3 regions of the Actinoplanes sp. L3-i22 genome follow, and region 2 is predicted to be linked to each of the others. Evidence: predicted binding sites of a transcription regulator. Region 2 holds the regulator's gene; each other region holds the start of a gene.
The links. The regulator HrcA, encoded in region 2, represses chaperone genes, less so after heat shock. The targets are predictions, from matches to a motif close to GGTTNGCACNCTCNNNNNGAGNGTGCNAACC.

Region 1 (3,275 bases), 1.9 Mb from region 2:
CCGCCGAAGCGACCCGCCTTGACTCAGTACTTCAGGGCTGGACTCAGAAGTCCATGTCCCCGCCGCCGGGGCCACCGGCCGGAGCCGGGTTCTTCTCCGGCTTGTCGGCCACAACGGCCTCGGTGGTGAGGAACAGCGCGGCGATCGACGCGGCGTTCTGCAGCGCCGAGCGGGTGACCTTGGCCGGGTCGATGATGCCCGCGGCCAGGAGGTCCACGTACTCACCGGTCGCGGCGTTCAGGCCGTGACCCGCGGGGAGGTTGCGCACCTTCTCCACGACGACGCCACCCTCGAGGCCGGCGTTCACGGCGATCTGACGCAGCGGGGCGTCCAGCGCGACCTTCACGATGTTCGCACCGGTCGCCTCGTCGCCGACCAGGTCCAGCTTGTCGAACGCGGTCTTGCCGGCCTGAACCAGCGCGACGCCACCACCGGGGACGATGCCCTCCTCGACGGCCGCCTTCGCGTTGCGAACGGCGTCCTCGATGCGGTGCTTGCGCTCCTTGAGCTCGACCTCGGTGGCCGCGCCAACCTTGATCACCGCAACGCCACCGGCCAGCTTGGCCAGGCGCTCCTGCAGCTTCTCACGGTCGTAGTCGGAGTCCGAGCGCTCGATCTCGGCGCGGATCTGGTTGACCCGGCCCTGGATCTGCTCGCCGTTGCCGGCGCCGTCCACGACGGTGGTCTCGTCCTTGGTGATGACGATCTTGCGGGCCGAACCCAGCAGGGACAGGTCAGCGGCGTCCAGCTTGAGGCCGACCTCCTCGCTGATGACCGCGCCACCGGTGAGGATCGCGATGTCCTCCAGCATGGCCTTGCGGCGGTCACCGAAGCCCGGGGCCTTGACGGCGACGGACTTGAAGGTGCCACGGACCTTGTTCACGACCAGGGTCGCCAGGGCTTCGCCCTCGACGTCCTCGGCGATGATGACCAGCGGCTTGCCGGACTGCATGACCTTCTCCAGGACCGGGAGCAGGTCCTTGACCGCGGAGATCTTGCTGTTCGCGATGAGGATGTACGGGTCGTCGAAGACGGCCTCCATCCGCTCCGCGTCGGTCATGAAGTAGGCCGAGATGTAGCCCTTGTCGAAGCGCATACCCTCGGTGAGCTCGAGCTCGAGGCCGAAGGTGTTGCTCTCCTCGACGGTGATGACGCCTTCCTTGCCGACCTTGTCCATCGCCTCGGCGATGATCTCGCCGACCGTGGTGTCACCGGCGGAGATGGAGGCGGTGGAGGCGATCTGCTCCTTGGTCTCCACGTCCTTCGCCAGCTGCGACAGCGCCTCGGAGACGCTCGCGACAGCAGCCTCGATGCCCCGCTTCAGGCCGAGCGGGTTCGCACCGGCGGCCACGTTGCGCAGGCCCTCGCGGACCAGCGCCTGGGCCAGCACGGTCGCCGTCGTCGTGCCGTCACCGGCGACGTCGTCGGTCTTCTTGGCGACCTCCTTGACCAGCTCGGCGCCGATCTTCTCGAAGGTGCCCTCGAGCTCGATCTCCTTGGCGATGGATACACCATCGTTGGTGATCGTGGGAGCGCCCCACTTCTTCTCGAGAACGACGTTGCGACCCTTCGGGCCGAGCGTCACCTTGACCGCGTCGGCGAGCTGGTTCATGCCGCTCTCGAGGCCGCGGCGAGCTTCCTCGTCGAATGCAATGATCTTGGCCATACGGCGTTGTCCTCCCGGACATCCGCGGCGCCGGGCCTGCTCGGCCCCGCCCGCACATTGAGGAAGTCTGTGGACGTCACCACCTGGCGATGTGACGTCCTCAGGCCGAGCCGGATAGCCCGCGACGACCGGTTTCGTGCCCCGGCACCGATGGCGGCGCCGTGACCGGAACCCCACCGTCCCGACCTGCTTGGCACTCACAGGTCGCGAGTGCCAATCACTTGTTTAGCACTCCGGGGTACCGAGTGCAAGAAACCCCATCTTCCCGCGAATCGCCGGGCCCGGCCCGCGAACCGGTTAAAGATCTTCAGCCCCTGGTCAGGGCGATCCTTAAGCTCTGCGCGAAGTCCCACGCCGCGCGATCCGTTCGCGGACACCCCGGTCCCGTTTAGGGCAAGAAGGTTGCCCGCGCCCGCCGCTGGGAGTAGTCAGGACGACATGGAGAGTTGGACCGTACGCCGGGTCACCGCGCACGACGCCGGGCGGATGCGCGCCCTTCGCCTGGAGATGCTGGCCGACAGTCCGCTCGCCTTCCTGGAGACGCTCGCCCAGGCCGCCGCCCGCTCGCACGAGGGCTACCGGCAGCGCCTCGACATGGCGGCCGCGGGGCCGGAGCTCGCCCAGTTCGTCGCCGATCCGGGTGACGGCCCCCTGGTCGGGCACGCCGGCGGCACCTCGATCCCGGACGAGCCGCTGGTCACCGTGGTGTTCTCGGTCTATCTGACGCCCACCCACCGGGGCGGCAAGGTGCTGGCCGGCCTGGTGGAGGCGGTCGCCGACTGGTCCACCGCGGCCGGGCGGCACGAGCTGATGCTGGAGGTCGTGGTCGGCAACGGGCGGGCCGTCCGGGCGTACGAGAAGCTCGGTTTCCAGGACACCGGCGTGCGCCAGCCGCACCCCACCGTGCCGGTCCTCACCCAGCTCCAGATGCGCCGGCGGATCTGATGCCGGCCCGGCGCCGCCACCTCGCGCGGACGGTCCTGACCGCCGCGAACGGGACCACCGGCGCCGGGTTGCTGCTCGCGCTCGTCACCCGGACGAGGGTCCGCCGGGGGCGCGACGGGGTGCTGATCGCCGAGGGCTGGCGGCTGCCGATGCCACCGGCGTCCTGCTTCACGGTCGGTTCGGTGATCATCACGCGGCGCAGCGCCGAGTGGCTGCTGGCCGAGGAGCGGGCCGCGCTGTTCGCCCACGAGAGCCGGCACGCCGGGCAGTACGCGGTGCTCGGCCCGCTCTTCTGGCCGGCCTACTGGGTCGCTTGTGGCTGGTCGCACGTGGCGACCGGCTCGTGGGGCGCGCGCAACTGGTTCGAACGCCACGCCGGCCTGGCCGACGGCGGATACCCGGAGGATCTCCCGCTGCGCCCGTGGATCCACCGGATCCGGCGCAAGCGATAGGAATTTGGTCGGGAGGACGGAACGCACAGCGCCTCCGGCACGTGGCCATTGGGTCAGCGCTGGGGTCGTTGGGTCCCTCGAGATTGTCGCCAAGCTCAGGTGAGGGGCCTCTTACGGCGTCGCGTCCTCCCGCGACAAGCATCTTCCCGATCCCGAGATCGGCGCGCAAGTCCTCGGAGGAAGGAATATTCAACAACCGGCAGATAGCCGAT
Region 2 (3,275 bases):
GTTCGTCGGCGGTGGCACACCCACCCTGCTCAGCGCCCGTGATCTCGGGAAGATCCTCGAGGGGATCGATCAGCGGTGGGGGCTGGCCGCCGACGCCGAGGTGACCACGGAGGCAAATCCCGAATCAGTGGACTTGTCGTATTTGAAGGACCTGAAGGCCGCCGGCTTCACCCGGATCTCGCTCGGGATGCAGTCCTCGTCCGAGCACGTGCTGCGCCTCCTCGACCGCAAGCACACCGCCGGCCGCGCGCCGGAAGCCGCGCTCGAGGCCCGCGACGCCGGGTTCGAGCACGTGAACCTGGACCTGATCTACGGCACCCCGGGGGAGACCCCGGAGGACTTCGAGCGTTCCCTGCAGACCGTGATCGACGCCGGGGTGGACCACGTCAGCGCCTACGCCCTGATCGTCGAGGACGGCACCCGGATGGCGGTCCGGATGCGCCGCGGCGAGCTGCCGTTCCCCTCCGACGACGTGGCCGCCGACCGTTATCTGGCCGCAGAGGAAAAACTGACAAAAGCCGGTTTTCACTGGTACGAGGTCTCCAACTGGGCCAGGCCCGGCGGGGAGTGCCGGCACAACCTGCGGTACTGGACCGGCGCCGACTGGTGGGGGCTCGGTCCCGGCGCGCACAGCCACGTGGGCGGGGTGCGCTGGTGGAACGTGAAGCATCCAACGGCGTACGCAAATCGCTTGAATGATGGTGTTTCTCCAGGTCACGGCCGAGAGCTCCTGACCGCGGGGGACCGGCACGTCGAGGACGTGATGCTCCGCGTCCGGCTGCGCGAGGGCATCGCCCTGGACCGTGTCGACGGCCCGGCGGCCGCCCAGGCGCTGGCCGACGGCCTGCTGGAGCAGGGTGCCTACGACGCCGGGCGGCTCGTGCTCACACTGCGCGGACGACTGCTGGCCGACGCGGTCATCCGCGACGTCGCGCCCTGACGGGGCGGACCCGGTGTCGTACTGTTTCGATTCCGCCATGGCTTTCCCGGCGGACCCGTTGCCGGAAAGAACCGTCGACGGTCGGTCCTTTCGATCATCGCGCTGCAGCCAGCGGCGACGTAGACTGGCACTCTGTCCGCGCGAGTGCCAGAGGGAGGGGTCATATGAGTCTTGATGACCGCAAGCTCGAAGTCCTGCGGGCGATCGTCGAGGACTATGTGAAGACCCGCGAGCCGGTCGGCAGTAAAGCGCTGGTCGAGCGGCATCAGCTGGGTGTCTCCTCGGCCACGGTGCGCAACGACATGGCCGTGCTGGAGGAGGAGGGCTACATCCGGCAGCCGCACACCAGTGCCGGCCGGGTGCCCACCGACGCCGGCTATCGGCTCTTCGTCGACCGGCTGACCAGGGTCAAGCCGCTCAGCCCGGCCGAGCGCCGGGCGATCGAGCGCTTCATGATCGGCGTCGTCGACCTCGACGATGTGGTGCATCGCACGGTCCGGCTGCTCGCCACGCTGACCCGGCAGGTCGCGGTCGTGCAGTATCCGAGCCTGTCCCGCTCCTCGGTGCGCCATCTGGAGCTCGTGCCGATCTCCACCACCCGGCTGATGCTCGTCATGATCACCGACACCGGCCGCGTCGAGCAGCGCCTGGTCGAGATGCCGGCCCCGGTGCCGGAGGGCGCCGTGTGGGATCTGCGACGCCGCGTCAACGAGAAACTTGCTGGTCAGCGCCTCGCCGACACCCCGCCCCTGGTGCAGACCCTGGTCGAGGAGTGCACCCCGGAGCGCCGCGGCGACATGGTCTGTCTGGCCACCGTGCTGCTGGAGACTCTGGTCGAACGGAGTGAGGAGCGCCTCGCACTCGCCGGGACGGCCAACCTGACTCGCGGCGGTGTGCTGGACTTTCAGGGCACGCTGCGCCCCGTCCTCGAAGCGTTGGAGGAGGAGGTCATCTTGCTCAAGCTGATCGGTGACCTCGAACCCAGCACCACCCGGGTCCGGATCGGCGACGAGAACGAGATCGACAACCTCCGGTCGGCCTCCGTGGTCAGCACCGGTTACGGACCGGGGGCCACGATCGTTGGTGGGCTCGGCGTGCTGGGGCCGACCCGGATGGACTACCCCGGCACCATCGCTACTGTTCGTGCAGTGGCACGCTACGTTGGCGACCTGTTGGCACAGAATTGACGGATCCGCGCAGACATTGAGGACTCCAAACCCCGTGGCCAAGGACTACTACGGAATTCTCGGCGTGAGCCGGGAAGCCACCGACGACGAGATCAAGCGCGCCTACCGCAAGCTGGCTCGGCAGTACCATCCGGACGTCAACCCCGATCCGGAGGCACACGAGAAGTTCAAGGACATCAACGCGGCGTACGAGGTCCTGTCCGACGACCAGAAGCGGCAGGTCGTCGACCTCGGCGGTGACCCGCTCGCGCCCGGCGGCGGCATGCCCGGCGGCGGCGCCGGCGGGGCCGGCCCGTTCGTCGGTTTCCAGGACATCATGGACGCGTTCTTCGGCACCGCGGCCGGCGGTGGCAGCCGTGGCCCGCGCCCGCGCACCCGGCCCGGCGCCGACGCGATCCTGCGCCTCGAGCTCGACCTGGTGGAGACCGCGTTCGGCGTCGAGGCGCCGATCACCGTCGACACCGCGGTGCTCTGCACCCAGTGCTCCGGCGCCGGCACCGCGCCCGGCACCCACCTGGCCACCTGCGAGGTCTGCGGCGGCCGCGGCGAGGTCCAGTCGGTGCAGCGCACCTTCCTCGGCCAGGTCGTCTCGTCCCGCCCCTGCCAGAACTGCCAGGGCCACGGCACGATCATCCCGAGCCCGTGCCCGACCTGCGCCGGCGACGGCCGGATCCGCACCCGCCGCTCGCTCACGGTCAAGATCCCGGCCGGCGTCGAGGACGGCATGCGCATCCGCCTGGCCCAGCAGGGCGAGGTCGGCCCGGGCGGCGGCACCGCCGGCGACCTCTACGTGGAAATTCACGAGCGCCCGCACGACGTCTACTCCCGCAAGGGCGACGATCTCCACTGCCGCGTCACGCTGCCGATGACGGCCGCCGCGCTCGGCACCCGGATGACCATCAAAACCCTCGACGGCGAAGAGAACATCGAGGTCAAACCGGGCACGCAGCCGGCCAGCACCCTTCGCATCCGCGGCAAGGGCGTGCCGCATCTGCGGGGCCAGGGCCGGGGCGAGCTCTTCGTGCACCTCGACGTCAAGACACCGACCAAGCTCACCGCCGACCAGGAGCGGATGCTGCGGGACTTCGCCAAGACCCGGGGCGAGGACGTGGCTGAGCTGAGCAAGCAGGGCGGCTTCTTCAGCCGGA
Region 3 (3,275 bases), 680 kb from region 2:
GACCGCCTCCTCGCCGGTCAGGCCGAGGCCACCGTCGAGCTCCTTGGCGACCTGCGCGAGCGCGGCGCCGCCACCGGGGACGGTGCCTTCCTCGACAGCCGCCTTGGTCGCCGCGATGGCGTCCTCGATGCGGTGCTTGCGCTCCTTCATCTCGACCTCGGTCGCGGCGCCGACCTTGATCACCGCGATGCCGCCGGAGAGCTTGGCCAGCCGCTCCGAGAGCTTCTCGCGGTCCCAGTCGGAGTCCGACGCCTCGATCTCCTTGCGGATCTGCGAGACCCGGTCGGCGACCTCGACGGAGTTACCGCCGCCGTCGACGATGGTGGTGTTCTCCTTGTCGACCACGATCCGCCGGGCGCTGCCCAGCTGCTCAAGGCCGACCTGGTCGAGCTTGTAACCGAGCTCGGGGGCGATCAGCTCGCCACCGGTCGCGATCGCCAGGTCCTGCAGGATCGCCTTGCGGCGGTCCCCGAAGCCGGGCGCCTTCACCGCGGCGACCTTGATGGTCTTGCGCAGCGAGTTGACCACCAGGGTGGAGAGCGCCTGGCCCTCCACGTCCTCGGCCACGATGAGCAGCGGCTTGCCGGTCTGCAGCACCTTCTCCAGCAGCGGGAGCAGCTCCTCGATGCTGGAGATCTTCTGGGTGGTGATGAGGATGTGGGCGTCCTCGAGCACCGCCTCCTGCGACTCGGCGTCGGTCACGAAGTTCGGCGAGATGAAGCCCTTGTCGAACTGCAGACCCTCGGTGACCTCGAGCTCGGTCGCCATCGCCGAGCCCTCCTCGACGGTGAGCACACCGTCGCGGCCGACCCGGTCCATCGCCTCGGCGATCAGCTCGCCGATCGTGGTGTCCTGCGCCGAGATGGCGGCCACGTTGGCGATCGCCTTGTGGTCGTCGACCCCGACGGCCTTCGCCAGCAGCGCCTTGGAGACGGCCTCGGCGGCCTGGTCCATGCCGCGCTTGAGACCGATCGGGTTGGCACCCGCGGTCACGTTGCGCAGGCCCTCGCGGACCAGCGCCTGGGCGAGAACGGTCGCCGTGGTCGTCCCGTCGCCGGCGACGTCGTTGGTCTTCGTCGCCACCTCCTTGACGAGCTGGGCGCCGAGGTTCTCGTACGGGTCGGAGAGCTCGATCTCCTTGGCGATGGTCACGCCATCGTTGGTGATCGTCGGCGCGCCGAACTTCTTGTCCAGGACGACGTTGCGGCCGCGCGGGCCGAGAGTGACCTTGACCGTGTCGGCGAGCGTGTTGACGCCGTGCTCCAGCAGGTGCCGGGCGTCGTCAGAGAAGCTGAGAATCTTCGCCATGTATAGGTCCCTTCACGCGCCGACGCCCTGCCCCGAAGTTGCCGGAACAGGGCGTCTGCACAGTCGGTTAGGTCTTACTTCTCGATGACCGCGAGGACGTCGCGGGCGGAGAGCACCAGGTACTCCTCACCGGCGTACTTGACCTCGGTGCCGCCGTACTTCGAGTAGAGGACCACGTCGCCGACATTGACGTCGAGCGGGACGCGGTTGCCCTTGTCGTCGATCCGGCCGGGGCCGACAGCGAGGACGGTGCCCTCCTGCGGCTTCTCCTTGGCGGTGTCGGGGATCACGATGCCGGAAGCGGTCGTGGTCTCAGCCTCGTTCGCCTGGACCACGATGCGGTCCTCGAGCGGCTTGATCGCAACCTTGGTCGCGGTAGTCACGGGCATACCCTCCTGGGTACAGGTTTCGCCGGCCTGGAATCAGACCGGTCAATGCCTCATGCCACCGGGCGGGGCCGTCGTCGCGGGTGCCGGTCCGCCTGGTGCCTAGCGTCCGGGACGGGCCCGGGCGCTGGCACCCTCATGTTGAGAGTGCTAATCGGAGATTATGCCGGAACTAGCACTCCGTCAACCAGAGTGCCAGCCTGTCACGCCGGGGAGAATGCCTGGTGTGACCCCTGAACTCCTTGCTCTGCTGCAGACCCCGGAAGGGGCGGATGCCCTGGCCGCGGCGGCTGAGGTCGGCGACGGCGAGCCGCTCGCCGCGGCCTCGGCCCTTCGGGCCCGGGGCTTCGGCGCGGAGCTGGCCGCTGCCGCTCTCACCCAGGCTAGTTTGCGCCGCCGGGCGGCGGTGAAGTTCGGCCCGGACGCCACCCGAATGTTCTTCACCCGGCCCGGCCTGGAACAGGCCACCCGCGCGGTGGTCGCGGAGCGCCGGGCCGCCCGGCTCGCCGCCTCCGGCGCCGCGACCCTCGCCGATCTGGGCTGCGGGCTGGGCTCCGACGCGCTGGCCGCGGCCCGCCTGGGGATCTCGGTGTACGCGGTGGAGGCCGACCCCGGCACTGCCGCGCTCGCCGCCGCGAACGCCCAGGCCGCGGGGCTGGCCGACCGGATCACGGTGACCTGCGCGGACGCGACCACGGTCGACGTGGAGCGGTTCGACGCGGTGTTCGCCGACCCGGCGCGGCGACAGGCCGGGCGGGGCCGGGTGTTCGACCCGAAGTCGTACTCGCCGCCCTGGGACTTCGTCGCCGGCCTGGCCGAGCGGGTCCCGCGCACGGTCCTCAAGCTGGCCCCGGGCATCGACCACGGGCTGTTGCCACCGGGCGCCGAGGGGGAGTGGGTGAGCGTCGGCGGGGACCTGGTCGAGGCGGCCTTCTGGTGCGGCCCGCTGGCGTCGGCGCCCCGCCGGGCGACCCTGGTCGGGGTCGGCGAACTCACCGGTTCGGGTCTGCAACGGGCCCCGGTCGGGCCGGTCGGCGCCTGGTTCTACGACCCGGACCCGGCCGTGGTCCGGTCGCACCTGGTCGCCGAGTTCGCGGCGGCGATCGGCGGGCGGCTGGGCGACCCGGAGATCGCGTACGTCTACACCGACGATCCGGTGGACACCCCGTTCGCCCGGCGGCTGGCGGTGACCGACGTGCTGCCGTTCTCGCTGAAGCGGCTGCGGGCGCTGCTCCGCGACCGCGGGGTGGGGACGCTGGAGATCCGCAAGCGCGGGTCCGCGCTCGTACCGGATCAATTGCGCAAGGACCTGAAGCTGAGCGGACCGCTTGCCGCGGGATTGGTTCTGACCAGGGTCGACGGCGCGCCGACCGTGCTGTTGACGGCGCATTCCTGAGCCGGAACGTAACCGGCACGTCGCAACGTGTCCGAATCGGGGTGAGGTGGAGATCACTCCCGGAGTACCGTGCGGCGCATGCCGAAGAAGGCGGCCGGTACCCCGGCCACTGTGCTGCTGAACGCGGAGAAGGTGCCACACACCTTGCATCCGTACGAGGTGTCCCCGGACGCGCCGAACTACGG

Region 1: groL (chaperonin GroEL) is a predicted target of HrcA. The motif match lies at 1,855-1,885, and genes of this name have one in related genera.
Region 3: groES (co-chaperone GroES) is a predicted target of HrcA. The motif match lies at 1,820-1,850, and genes of this name have one in related genera.

The regions. Positions count from the first base shown of each region.
Region 1 is NZ_AP024745.1:11,518,244-11,521,518, forward strand. It holds gene groL (chaperonin GroEL) at 44-1,666, opposite strand; gene L3i22_RS51145 (GNAT family N-acetyltransferase) at 2,105-2,611, shown strand; gene L3i22_RS51150 (hypothetical protein) at 2,611-3,063, shown strand.
Region 2 is NZ_AP024745.1:1,424,271-1,427,545, forward strand. It holds gene hemW (radical SAM family heme chaperone HemW) at 1-940, shown strand, start outside; gene hrcA (heat-inducible transcriptional repressor HrcA) at 1,105-2,127, shown strand; gene dnaJ (molecular chaperone DnaJ) at 2,162-3,275, shown strand, end outside.
Region 3 is NZ_AP024745.1:741,827-745,101, forward strand. It holds gene groL (chaperonin GroEL) at 1-1,308, opposite strand, end outside; gene groES (co-chaperone GroES) at 1,383-1,697, opposite strand; gene L3i22_RS03545 (methyltransferase domain-containing protein) at 1,912-3,090, shown strand; gene ybaK (Cys-tRNA(Pro) deacylase) at 3,169-3,275, shown strand, end outside.